4 regions of the Pseudoalteromonas piscicida genome follow, and region 1 is predicted to be linked to each of the others. Evidence: predicted binding sites of a transcription regulator. Region 1 holds the regulator's gene; each other region holds the start of a gene.
What was found. The regulator sigma-54, encoded in region 1, starts transcription at its own class of promoters, with help from an activator protein. The targets are predictions, from matches to a motif close to GTTGGCACGNNNNTNGNNT.

Region 1 (3,184 bases):
AAAGATAAATGCGCAGGTCATCACTTATGACATTGAAAAACAATTGATCAGTGCAGAGCGCTCAGATCAGGAAGATTCTCGTGTCAGAACCATCCTTGTTCCTGTGGATGATAAAAAAGACGCAAAAGACAAAAAAGCGCAGGAAGAAGGTAATAATTAATGAGCGAGCTCAAAGCAACTGGTTTAGCAAAGAGTTATAAAGGTCGCCAAGTCGTTAAGAATGTTGGCTTAAGTGTTCAAGCTGGCAGTATTGTAGGCTTGTTGGGACCAAATGGCGCAGGCAAAACCACTACTTTTTACATGATTGTAGGGCTAGTACCAAGCGACAAAGGCTTTATTCAGATTGATGACGAAGATATCACTTTGCTGCCGATGCACAGCCGTGCACGACTCGGCATTGGCTATCTACCACAAGAGTCTTCAATCTTTAGAAAACTCACTGTCTATCAAAATTTGATGGCGATTTTAGAAACTCGAAAAGACTTATCTAAAGTTGAAAGAGAAGCTGAACTAAACGAGTTACTAGATGAATTTAATATTCAACACATTCGTGATTCACAGGGCATGGCATTGTCGGGAGGTGAGAGAAGACGAGTAGAAATTGCTCGCGCTTTAGCCGCAAACCCAAAGTTTATCCTGTTAGATGAACCTTTTGCTGGTGTTGATCCTATTTCGGTGTTAGATATAAAGACGATAATAGAGCACCTAAAAAACCGCGGTATCGGTGTGTTAATCACCGACCATAATGTTAGAGAAACACTGGACGTATGTGAAAAGGCCTACATCGTTTCACATGGTGAGTTAATCGCTGCAGGCACGCCAGAACATGTTTTGGCAGATCAAACCGTAAGAGATGTCTACCTAGGCGAACAATTCAAGCTATAGTTAAGACGTAGTATTAATAACTGTTAAAAAGGATTGTTAGAGATACATGAGGCAATCATTACAGCTGCGCATGGGGCAGCAACTTACAATGACTCCGCAACTGCAACAAGCCATTCGCTTGCTGCAGCTTAGTACCTTGGATCTGCAACAAGAAATACAAGAAGCATTAGACAGCAATCCATTGTTGGAAGTGGAAGAAGGTGATAATACTGACGGCGAAAATGCTGACCAACACGGCCAAGAAAAGAGCAGCGCTGACGATAATCAAGATTCAGGCGATGAAGTGCCTGTTAGTGACTATGAAATAGACTCAGATACCGCCATGAGCAAAGACACTGTGAGTGATGACCTTGCCATGGATGTCACTTGGGATGAGTACATGAGTGCAGCGCCGGCTGCAAGTTCAGGCCCTCTGCCTGATGACGATAATGTTTATCAAGGGGAAACCTCTGAATCTCTCCATGATTATCTCATGTGGCAACTCGAACTGACGCCATTTAGCCCAACCGATAGAGCTATCGCGATTGCGATTATTGAAGCGGTAGACCTGTCAGGCATTTTAACCTTATCTTGCGAAGACATTTTAGAAAGCATTAATGACGAAAATAGCGAAGAGCCTATTGAGCTGGATGAAGTCGAAGCCGTACTCAAACGCATTCAACTTTTTGACCCTGTCGGTATCGCAGCGCGCAGTTTACAAGAATGCTTGTGTATTCAGCTAAATCAATTCGCTCCAGATACGCCATGGATTGCCGAAACGAAAATGATCCTGACAGAGCATATCGACTTGCTTGCCAGCCGTGACTATCGAACTTTGGCAAAGAAAACGCGCCTTAAAGAGGCGGACCTCAAAGAGGTCATGACGTTAATTCATAGTCTTAATCCAAAGCCAGCGGCAAGCATTATTCATGAAGAGCCTGAATATGTTATCCCTGACGTATCGGTGAAAAAAGTAAAAGGTCGTTGGGTCGTAGAGCTAAATCCTGATGCTATGCCTAAAATAAGAGTAAACGACCATTATGCTGCCATGTCTAGAACGGCGAAATCCAGCACGGATAGTCAGTTTATTCGCTCACATTTACAAGAAGCAAAGTGGTTTATTAAAAGCTTAGAAAGCCGCAATGATACTTTATTAAAAGTTACCAATTGCATTGTGCAACAACAACAGGCATTCTTTGAACATGGCCCCGAAGCAATGCGCCCTATGGTGCTAAATGATGTTGCTGAAATGGTTGAGATGCATGAGTCCACAATTTCACGAGTAACGACACAAAAATACATGCATACACCACGGGGAATATTTGAGCTGAAGTATTTCTTCTCTAGCCATGTAAGTACAGAAAATGGAGGTGAGTGCTCTTCTACAGCAATTAGAGCACTTATCAAAAAGCTGATAGCTGCAGAAAATACTGCTAAGCCATTGAGTGACAGCAAAATTGCAGATATCTTAGCTGAGCAAGGAATTAAGGTAGCGAGACGCACGATTGCAAAATATCGTGAATCCCTAGCCATTCCACCGTCAAATCAGCGTAAAAGCTTGATATAAGACGTAAAACCCAAGAAGGAAAAATGCTTATGCAACTAAATCTAACTGGTCGCCATGTAGAAATTACTGACTCATTAAGAGACTATGTCACCAACAAGTTTGCGAAGCTAGAAAGGCACTTTGATCATATCAATAACGTGCATGTGATCCTTGATGTCGAGAAACTAGTACAAAAAGCAGAAGCAACATTACACGTAAACGGCGGCGAGCTATTTGCATCAACAGAGCATCAAGATATGTATGCCGCAATTGATGGCCTTATCGACAAGCTAGATCGTCAAGTTATTAAACACAAAGAGAAGCTCACTCGACACTAAAATGAAATTAAGTGAATTAGTGAACAAGGACTGCAGTAAAGCTGCGGTCCTTTTTAATAGCAAAAAACGTATTTTAGAATACATCAGCGAACTGGCTCATAGCCAAATTCCGAATGCCAGTCAACATGCTATCTTGGACGCTTTAATGGCGCGAGAGAAATTAGGCAGCACAGGGATCGGTAAAGGCATTGCTATTCCCCATGGTCGACTTGAAGGTTTGGATAAAATCCTTGCAATGGTCCTTGTCAGCGAACAAGGGATCCAGTTTGAAGCCATAGATAAGCAGCCTGTCGATATTTTTGTCGCGTTCATCGTACCTGAAGGTGATAATCAACAGCACCTGAAGACCTTAGCGGCGATTGCTGATACACTCAAAGACAAGTCTTTTTGTAAAATGCTCAGGCAAGCAAAAAGTGATGATGAGTTATATGCAGTG
Region 2 (3,184 bases), 1.1 Mb from region 1:
GCACATTAACGTCTTACGACACCACATCCAGTGATGACATCATCACACGCTGTAAAGATGCGGCAATCATCATCACCAATAAAGTAAAACTAAATGAAGAAACAATAGCGGCGTTACCGCAATTACAGCTGATTTGTGTCGCGGCCACGGGCGTAAATAACATCGACTTAGCAGCCGCAAAAGCCCATCAAGTTGCGGTGGCTAATGTGGCTGGTTACTCAACCCCTTCTGTCGTGCAGCACACCTTTACTATGCTTGGTAACTTAATGACAAATATCCATCGTTATCAACAAGACTGCCATGCAGGCCTTTGGCAGCAAAGTGACATGTTTTGTCGTTTGGACTACAGCATCAATGAAATTGCAGGCAAAAACTTTGTGATCGTAGGCCATGGAACGTTAGGAGAAGCCGTTGCAAAAGTCGCACAAGCATTTGGAGCTCAGGTAATTGTTGCCGAACGTAGAGGCGTAACTGAGATTAGAGCAGGACGAATGGCTTTTGAAGAAGCACTGCGAATTGCAGATATTGTATCGATTCACTGCCCGCTTACCGCTGAAACTGAAAACCTGATTGCGAGTGCTGAATTCGCCCTACTTCCAAATCATGCTTATCTTATCAACACCGCAAGAGGCGGCATAGTCAATGAACACGCGTTGGTGGATGCGCTAACTAACAAGCAAATAGCTGGTGCTGCTGTGGATGTCCTCACACAAGAGCCGGCACAAGCAAGTAATCCACTTGTTCAATACCAAGGTGAGAACTTGCTTTTGACACCGCATACGGCATGGGCAAGTAAAGAGGCCATCGAACGTTTAGTCAGCGAAATTGCCATTAATATTGAAAATTTTTTGGCTGGGACAACGAGAAACCGGGTGGTCTAGATTATTGTTTTAGTAGGTAATATAGCTAAATGTTAGTGAAAACCCTCAACTACGAACTGGTTAAAAACCAACAACAAACTGATATATATAAACTTTATTAGTTGGCAAAGAGTTTGCAACTCTTGTGATAATTCAAGCAAAAACAAATGGCTGTTTGCATTATTTGCTCAGCAACAAAATTAAAAAGGAAAACAACAATGAAAAAATTAATGTTAGTGGCTGCGCTTAGCTCTACTCTATTATCGGGCTGTATCGTTGCTGTATCCGACGGTGAAGTAGAGCATGGTTGGGCTTCTGAATACAACTCGTCTAACTGGGAACATAAACAGCGCAAAAATCGTGAAAAGATTGCCAACCTTGAAATGGGTGTATCTTACTCATCAGTAAAAGACATGTTTGCCACACCTGATTTTAGTGAGTTGGTGTCAAAAGACGGCGACAACTATCAAGTGCTTTACTATGCAACTAATAGCAAACACTCAGACGGCAAAGTGACAAAAGATGAGTGCACGCCATTGGTATTCAAAAACAACCTACTGGTTGGCTTTGGTGACAGCGCACTACAACAAATTCAGTAAGGTTTTATCGCACCAAGGATGGTGAATAATGCGGATATGCTTTCGTCCCACATATGACTTTCCATATTTATAATGCTTTAATAAATACCATGCTTTGCTGTTTTTGTGCAGCGGCAAGGGCAGTATCAGCCACTTTTATCAGTTCAGCTAGCTCATTACTACAGTGATTTTCAATATGAACCGCACCAATGCTAACGCTCACATGGGCACATATGGGTGAGGCGATATGGGGGATTTTTAACGCATTGACTGAGTTGTGTAGCGATTCGGCAATCTCACTAATTACATCGATATTATGCTGAGTTAGCACCAACGCAAAACGAGTACCATCAAAACGGCCAATGAATAGAGAGCGTCTTGTTGCGGCTTCTTCTAGCGCTTTGGCTACCTTAAATAAGCAATCATCACCATGCATATAGCCATAGTGCTCATTAAACGTTTTAAAATAATCTACCTCAGCGAGCATAACGGTAAACGCACAGCCATCTATTTTCGCGCTCTCTAATGCTGATTTCATAGCTTCATCTAGATATCTACGATTGGGCAACTCCGTCAAACCATCGATAGAGGCCAGCTTTTCGAGCAGGTCATTTTTCTTTTTTATCGCTAAATGGTTTTTGATCCTGGCTTTTACAATCAAGGGATTGAAGGGTTTAGTAATATAATCCACCGCCCCTAACTCCAAGCCTCTTGCTTCGTCTTTAAAGCTCACGCTACCGGAGATCACGACAACCGGAATACCATAGGTGCTCGCATCCCTCTTTAGGCATTCTAAAATAGAAAAACCAGCGCCATCAGCCATTAACACATCTAAAATGATAAGGTCTGGTTTACTCGCTTTGAGTTCATCAATACAAAACTTAGTGCCTGTGCTTTGGGATAGTCTATGACCCTCACCCAATGTATTACTTAGGACCATTTTGTTTATTGGGTCATCATCAATAATAAAAATGTGCTCAGCTTGCTGCATCTTATGACGCTACCTTTTTAGCTCGATAAAGCACACCACCTGTGAAAGTGCATTTGTTAACACATCCAAGTCAGTGCGATTTGTTATTGTTGTGATCGTTTTGCTTTGCGTTTCAAGGTCTTTTGCAACTTTCGCCAGTCGCTTAAAGCCCAGACCTGCAGCAGCGCCCTTAATTCCATGTGCTAATTCAAATAATGCTGAACCTTGCTCTATTTCAGCAACCTGTTCTAGGTAATCATGGCAAAGTTTAGCAAATTTATCTAACATTGTTTGCAAAAACGTTTCATTTTGCATCATTTGTGATAAAGCAAACTCATAATCGAAAAAGGCTTCTTCTGTTTTATCTGATTGAAAAATATTGCTTGCCAATGCCTTGCACGCCTGTGTGCTATTAATTGGTTTTACCAAATAATCATTCATGCCAACGGCTGTGGCTTTCGCCCGTTCTTCTTTGCTTGCATTGGCGGTCAAGGCGATAACAGGTAGCTCAGTTTCAGACCATACTTCCCTGATCTGCTTGGTCGCTTGATAGCCATCGATGTTTGGCATATGGATATCCATCAGGATGATATCCGGTCGCAGCGAGCGGCAAACTTCCTCAATATGTTCAGCGCTTTGAAGCCCTACGGTAGAGATACCGTTTTGTTTTAACATATTCTCAGTAATATCTAAATTTAAGTTGTTATCGTCGACCACCAAACAAAGCGCGCCAGCAACTTGCATACACACGTTGTCGACGGTTTGCGTCATATGGG
Region 3 (3,184 bases), 600 kb from region 1:
TTAGGCGCTGGACGCGGCCACTTATCTCGGGGCATATTTATCGAACTCTTAATCCTCACAAGCTGCGCCGCAATGCTTTCCTTTGCGGTGAGTGAATTATGCTACTACTTACTTAGGCTGGTGACTGCAGAAAGCCTACCTGGCGTACTCAACCTCAGTACAAATTTCATCACGGTTGCCTTGTGCTTAATTCTTGCCGTGTTATTGGCATCGCTCGGGGCATGGCTCGTGAGCAAACGCATTAACGTTAAGCAGCTCAATAGCCAACTCCAAAGCAGCGGAAAAGGCACCGGGATCCAAATCAAAACAGCAACCCGAAAAGCCTTAATTTTTAGCCAACTATTTCTAGCAAGCCTATTATTACTCGCTTGTTCGCAAACTTTTATCAATGCATGGGGATTACTTAACCAATCACCTAATTTCTCAACCTCTGAACGCTATGAGGTTGAACTCAACCAACTTGTAGAGCAACGTCCAGCCCGTGAACAAAGAGATGCATTTTATGCCGAGCGCAGACAACAATTATTAGATGTTACCGCTGCGCTCAAACAAAACCCACAATTCAAAGCGGTAAGCTTAACTACTGGCACACCGATTGAATTTGGACTCAGTACGTTTCTTGCGACTGACTCAGGATTCCAGACGCAATACTCGGTATCAGGCAACATCGTTGACGAATCTTATCTGCCATTGATGGAGATTAGTCTGCTACAAGGTCGCAATTTCACCACTGAAGATGTGAATAGCCAATCAGCTGTACTTATTGTTAATCAAGCCTTTGCAGAACAACTTGCGCCACAAGGGGACGCTATTGGCAAACGCTTTTATTGGCTCAATGGCCGTCGTCATATTCAGTATGAAATCATCGGTATTAGTGAAAATTTGGCCATTCCAGATAAGCCTGACACTGCTCGCATGTGGGCTGTGGATCGACTGTCAGCCTATACACCAGCGTTTATTATTCAAACGCACGCAGGGCAGCAGATACTTCCCCAATCCATAAACCAAACCATGGCGCAAATATCTAAACGCTGGCGTGTTGCTGAAATTCAACCTTTGTCGCAACAGCTATCTAACTCACTCGCAATTCACCAAGTTGCAGGTTGGGCTGCGCTTTCTCTGGCAACCATCACCTTACTTATCGCACTAATTGGCATATATGGCGTACTCAATTACGGTGTTTCTATGCGTCGCTATGAACTCGGAGTACGTATGGCAATTGGCGCATCACCAAAAAGTATTGTACTGGGGTTACTCGGAGAAAATACCAAAGTGATCTGTACGGCTCTTGGATGTGCGACATTTGCAACCGTTGCAGCGATGGCATGGTTGGCAAGCTCGGAGGTCATGTTTAGTGTCTCCCTGCTTGGATTCGTATTGCCGCTGTCGCTTATCATCGGCATTACCGCTGCAACAACTGTATTAGCCGCCAGCGGGGTTATTACCAAGCCCGCATTATACTCATTGAGAAGTAACTAGCTTCGATGAAATCAACTCCCTGAAGGCAGGGCGTCTCCCTCAAGGCGCCTTGCTTTTTTTATTAAAACTACTACCCCCGTTTCCAGCTATCGGATTAAATTAATTTTTGCTTTGTTGCACTTCATAAACTATACCAATACCCCAAACACTTACCCGAAGATAAAGTGACTATCACAGGGAATCGCTTGCACCAAATTGCGCACCATAATGAAACATTTACGCACCAAATTAGTGCAACAAGCTAATTCCCAAATTTCCCAAAAGTTAAAAATCAATATTTATCAAATACTTAAAAACATGGCACAGATCACGCTTATCTGTGTGCAATTGCAGTACATTGCAGCAAAAAATAACCCAACGAGTCGGAGGACACATGTCACAATCGGTTTTAGATTTTATTAAAGAGCACGACGTAAAATTTGTTGATTTACGTTTCACAGATACAAAAGGTAAAGAACAACACGTATCGATCCCACATCATCAAGCCGATGAAGACTTCTTTGAAGACGGCAAAATGTTTGACGGCTCATCTATCGCTGGTTGGAAAGGCATCAACGAATCTGACATGGTACTTATGCCTGACGCAGAAAGTGCTAAGCTAGACCCATTCGCAGAAGAAACAACACTTATCGTTCGTTGTGACGTGGTTGAACCAAACACACACCAAGGTTACGAGCGTGACCCACGTTCAGTAGCTAAACGCGCTGAAGAGTTCATGCGTTCAACGGGTATTGCAGACACCGTATTATTCGGTCCAGAGCCAGAGTTTTTCTTGTTTGACGATGTTAAATTTAAAACTGACATGTCTGGCTCAATGTACAAAATCGATGCTGAAGAAGCGTCTTGGAACTCAGACAAAGACTACGAAGGCGGCAACACAGGTCACCGTCCTGGCGTAAAAGGTGGTTACTTCCCAGTAGCACCGGTAGATTCGTCTAATGATTGGCGTGCTGCTACTTGTTTAGTACTTGAAGAGATGGGCCACGTTGTTGAAGCGCACCACCACGAAGTAGCAACTGCTGGTCAAAATGAGATTGCGACTCGCTTTAATACTATGGTAACTAAAGCAGACGAAATCCAAGAGATGAAGTACGTTATTCACAACATGGCTCACCTATATGGTAAGACAGCAACCTTTATGCCTAAGCCAATCGTTGGTGACAACGGTTCAGGTATGCACTGTCACCAATCACTTGCTAAAGACGGCAAGAACATCTTCGCAGGTGATAAGTACGGCGGTCTATCTGAAGAAGCGCTTTACTACATTGGTGGTATCATTAAGCATGCTAAAGCAATCAATGCATTCACTAACCCAGCAACAAACTCTTATAAGCGTCTAGTACCTGGGTTTGAAGCGCCAGTTATGCTTGCATACTCAGCACGTAACCGCTCAGCATCAATCCGTATCCCAGTGATCCCATCAGAGAAAGGTCGTCGTATCGAAGTACGCTTCCCAGATCCTGCGGCTAACCCATACCTAGCTTTCGCAGCTCAGTTGATGGCTGGTCTTGACGGTATCCGCAATAAGATCCACCCTGGTGATGCAATGGATAAAGATTTATACGACCTACCAGCGGAAGAAGCAGCAGAAATCCCAACGGTTGCAGCATCACTTGATGAAGCGCTTGCTTCTCTAGATGCTGACCGTGAGTTCTTAACTCAAGGTGGCGTATTCACTGACGACCTAATCGATGCATATATCGCA
Region 4 (3,184 bases), 1.3 Mb from region 1:
ACGACGTTAGAACATGGCGACGATGCACTTACCAAAGGTTCTGTGATTGTACAGGAACCAGTTCAGAATCTATCTGTGGGTATCTATGATGAATCAGGAGCGCTTGTCAAGACGCTCGAATTTGGTGAGCAAAGTGTAGGTGCCGTACGTTTCGATTGGGATGGTAAAAATAAAGATGGTGAGATGATGCCTCCTGGTGAATACACCATAAAAGCGGAAGGCATGATTGAAGGTGAATATCAGACTTTACCTTCGGCCACATTCAGAAATATAGACAGTGTTAATGTTAATGGTGCTAACGGCATCGTCATTAATACCAAAGAAGGCGCGGTGCGCTTAACTGATATTGCTGAAATAGCATAGTAGTTTTAAAGAATTAACCTTAAGAACTTAGAGGTGAGAGTATGAGTTTCAATATAGCACTGACAGGTATTGCCGCCGCGCAAAAAGACTTGGACGTAACAGCAAACAACATTGCTAACGTGAATACGACGGGGTTTAAAGAATCTCGCGCAGAGTTTGCTGATGTTTATGCATCTTCGGTTTTTAGCTCTGGCAAAACGAAAAATGGTGATGGTGTACAAACTACGATGGTAGCGCAGCAGTTTCACCAAGGGTCATTAAAGTTCACGCAAAACTCGCTAGACTTGGCGATTGAGGGCGAAGGCTATTTTGCCATGTCAAACTCTCTTCAGTCGCAGGATTTTACGTATTCTCGCGCTGGTGCATTTAAACTAAATAAAGATAACTTTATTGTGAATGCTAAGGGCGACTACTTGCAAGGTTTTCCGGTCGATCCATCGACGGGTGATACCACTTCTTTGAGTTTAAGTACGACATCACCAGTTCAAATTCCTGATGCATCGGGCTCGCCTCGAGCAACGTCGCAAATCTATACCTCGTTTAATCTAGACGCGACGGCGCAACCACCCACAATCGCTTTTGATCCTGAACAACGAGCTTCATATAACTCAAGAACGGCGATTACGGTATACGATTCATTGGGTGAATCACATACACTGCAGTTATTCTTCAGAAAAACGGCGGATAATGAATGGTCAACTTATGCAACAATGGACGACAAGCCATTTAACCACAATGCACAGCAAATTGATCCAGCTGCAACACCACCTGTTCCTTATACACCCGTGAGTGTATTCCGTTTTGACGCAAGTGGTATTCCTTCGCAAACTGCGGACGATCCATCAGCTTCACCACTAACATTTAGTAACAACGCTGGAACAACTTTTAATCCACTTAGTTTAGCTGGTCCTCAAGATACGACAGACCCAACTATTGGTATGTCAAACTTGCTAGACAACGGCGCAACCTTCCCGAATGATATTGTTGTTAACTGGCGTGATGAAGCAAACACTGCTCAGAAGTTACCGACACAATATTCATCAGGTCGATTTGAAGTAAAAGCACTGGAGCAAGACGGTGCAACCGTTGGCCGCTTGGCTGGTATTGATATTGGTACTGATGGTAAAGTAGTGGCTTCATATACTAACGGCGACTCGACTTTCTTAGGGCAAGTGGCACTAGTACGCTTCCCAAATTCTCAAGGCCTTCAGGCGATTGGTAATACTGAGTGGAAGAAAAGCCTATCTTCTGGTGAGCCACTTGCGGGCGAGCCAAACACTGGTACGCTTGGTGGTATTAGTTCATCGGCGTTAGAGCAATCTAACGTTAACCTGACGAACGAGTTAGTTGACCTTATCAGTGCTCAACGTAACTTCCAGGCGAACTCTCGAGCGCTTGAGGTTAACTCAACATTACAACAAAATATATTGCAGATCCGATAATATATTATGCCCTCCAAAGGCTGCTTCCAAAGGCAGCCTTTTTTATGTCCGTCAAAAACATCTCATCACTTTGGCACTGTGCTTGCATTAACTAGATTAAGTTTGAATTTTATAGGTCATCGTCATGGATAAAATGGTGTATATCGCAATGTCAGGCGCTAAGCAAAGCTTACGTGGTGTGGCACTTAAGGCGAATAACCTTGCTAATGCCAACACGACTGGCTTCAAAGCAGATTTTGCTCAAGCGCGCTCAATGCAAGCATTCGGTGAAGGGTTGCCCTCACGGGTTTTTGCTATGCAAGAACGCCCAGGAACCAATATGACCGGCGGTGCAATCGTTGAAACTGGCCGTGAGCTTGATATTGCAGTCGATGACAAGTCGTGGATCAGCGTCGTTGATGACTCCGGCGAAGAAGCTTATACCAAAGTCGGCACCCTTAACATTCGTAATGACGGTGCGTTAGTCACAGCTCACGGGCGTCAACTTATTGGCGAAGGTGGACCTATTGTTTTACCTATTCCCGTTGATAAAGTGGTGTTTAGTGACGATGGCTCTATTCAAGTGCGTCCACAAGGCGCTCCCGCTAATTTTCTCGAAGTGGTTGATAGGCTAAAAATTATTGAAGCAGATAATAGTAAGCTACAAAAAGGCAACGACGGCCTATTTAGACCAAGAGAGGACAAGTTAGAAGATGGGATCTGTGGCTTTTGTGAAATATCTCCAACTGCAAAAGTGATGAGTGGCTTCTTAGAGATGTCCAACGTCAATCCTGTTCACGAGATGGTGGATATGATCAACCATCAAAGACAATTTGAAATGCAAATTAAGCTGATGAAAACAGCTGAAGAAATAGATGAGCGACACACTTCGCTCCTACGCATAGTTTAAGAGTGAGGTAGAGATTATGAATCCGGCATTGTGGATAAGTAAAACAGGCTTAGATGCTCAGCAAACTGATATTTCAGTTATTTCGAACAACTTGGCGAACGCCAGTACCGTCGGCTACAAAAAGAGTCGGGCGATATTCGAAGACTTACTGTATCAAAATATCAACCAACCCGGTGGTCGCAGCTCTCAAGATACAGAATTACCGTCTGGTTTGATGCTTGGTGCTGGTGCCAAAGTGGTTGCCAACCAAAAGAACTTCTCTCAAGGTAATATGTTAAGTACCGAAAACTCTTTGGATTGGATGATCCAAGGTCCGGGCTTTTTTGAGATTCAGATGCCAGATGGCACAACCGCTTACTCAAGAAACGGTCAGTTCACGACAGATGAAGAAGGTCGGATCGTTACTTCAGGTGCAGGTTTCCCTGTGTTACCTGAAATGAATGTGCCCGACGATGCACAGTCAATCACTATTTCTCAAGATGGCGAAGTA

Region 2: the regulator sigma-54 is predicted to act here: its motif matches at 982-1,000, upstream of B1L02_RS03165 (DUF3192 domain-containing protein).
Region 3: the regulator sigma-54 is predicted to act here: its motif matches at 1,776-1,794, upstream of glnA (glutamate--ammonia ligase).
Region 4: the regulator sigma-54 is predicted to act here: its motif matches at 1,875-1,893, upstream of B1L02_RS11135 (flagellar basal body rod protein FlgF).

Annotation. Positions count from the first base shown of each region.
Region 1 covers NZ_CP021646.1:3,697,541-3,700,724, forward strand. The annotation lists gene lptA (lipopolysaccharide transport periplasmic protein LptA) at 1-160, shown strand, start outside; gene lptB (LPS export ABC transporter ATP-binding protein) at 160-885, shown strand; gene B1L02_RS17020 (RNA polymerase factor sigma-54) at 932-2,431, shown strand; gene hpf (ribosome hibernation promoting factor) at 2,461-2,748, shown strand; gene ptsN (PTS IIA-like nitrogen regulatory protein PtsN) at 2,750-3,184, shown strand, end outside.
Region 2 covers NZ_CP021646.1:667,895-671,078, reverse strand. The annotation lists gene B1L02_RS03170 (D-2-hydroxyacid dehydrogenase) at 1-881, shown strand, start outside; gene B1L02_RS03165 (DUF3192 domain-containing protein) at 1,079-1,459, shown strand; gene B1L02_RS03160 (diguanylate cyclase domain-containing protein) at 1,527-2,429, opposite strand; gene B1L02_RS03155 (hybrid sensor histidine kinase/response regulator) at 2,439-3,184, opposite strand, start outside.
Region 3 covers NZ_CP021646.1:173,039-176,222, reverse strand. The annotation lists gene B1L02_RS00780 (ABC transporter permease) at 1-1,479, shown strand, start outside; gene glnA (glutamate--ammonia ligase) at 1,853-3,184, shown strand, end outside.
Region 4 covers NZ_CP021646.1:2,377,850-2,381,033, reverse strand. The annotation lists gene B1L02_RS11145 (flagellar hook assembly protein FlgD) at 1-363, shown strand, start outside; gene flgE (flagellar hook protein FlgE) at 405-1,805, shown strand; gene B1L02_RS11135 (flagellar basal body rod protein FlgF) at 1,930-2,694, shown strand; gene flgG (flagellar basal-body rod protein FlgG) at 2,711-3,184, shown strand, end outside.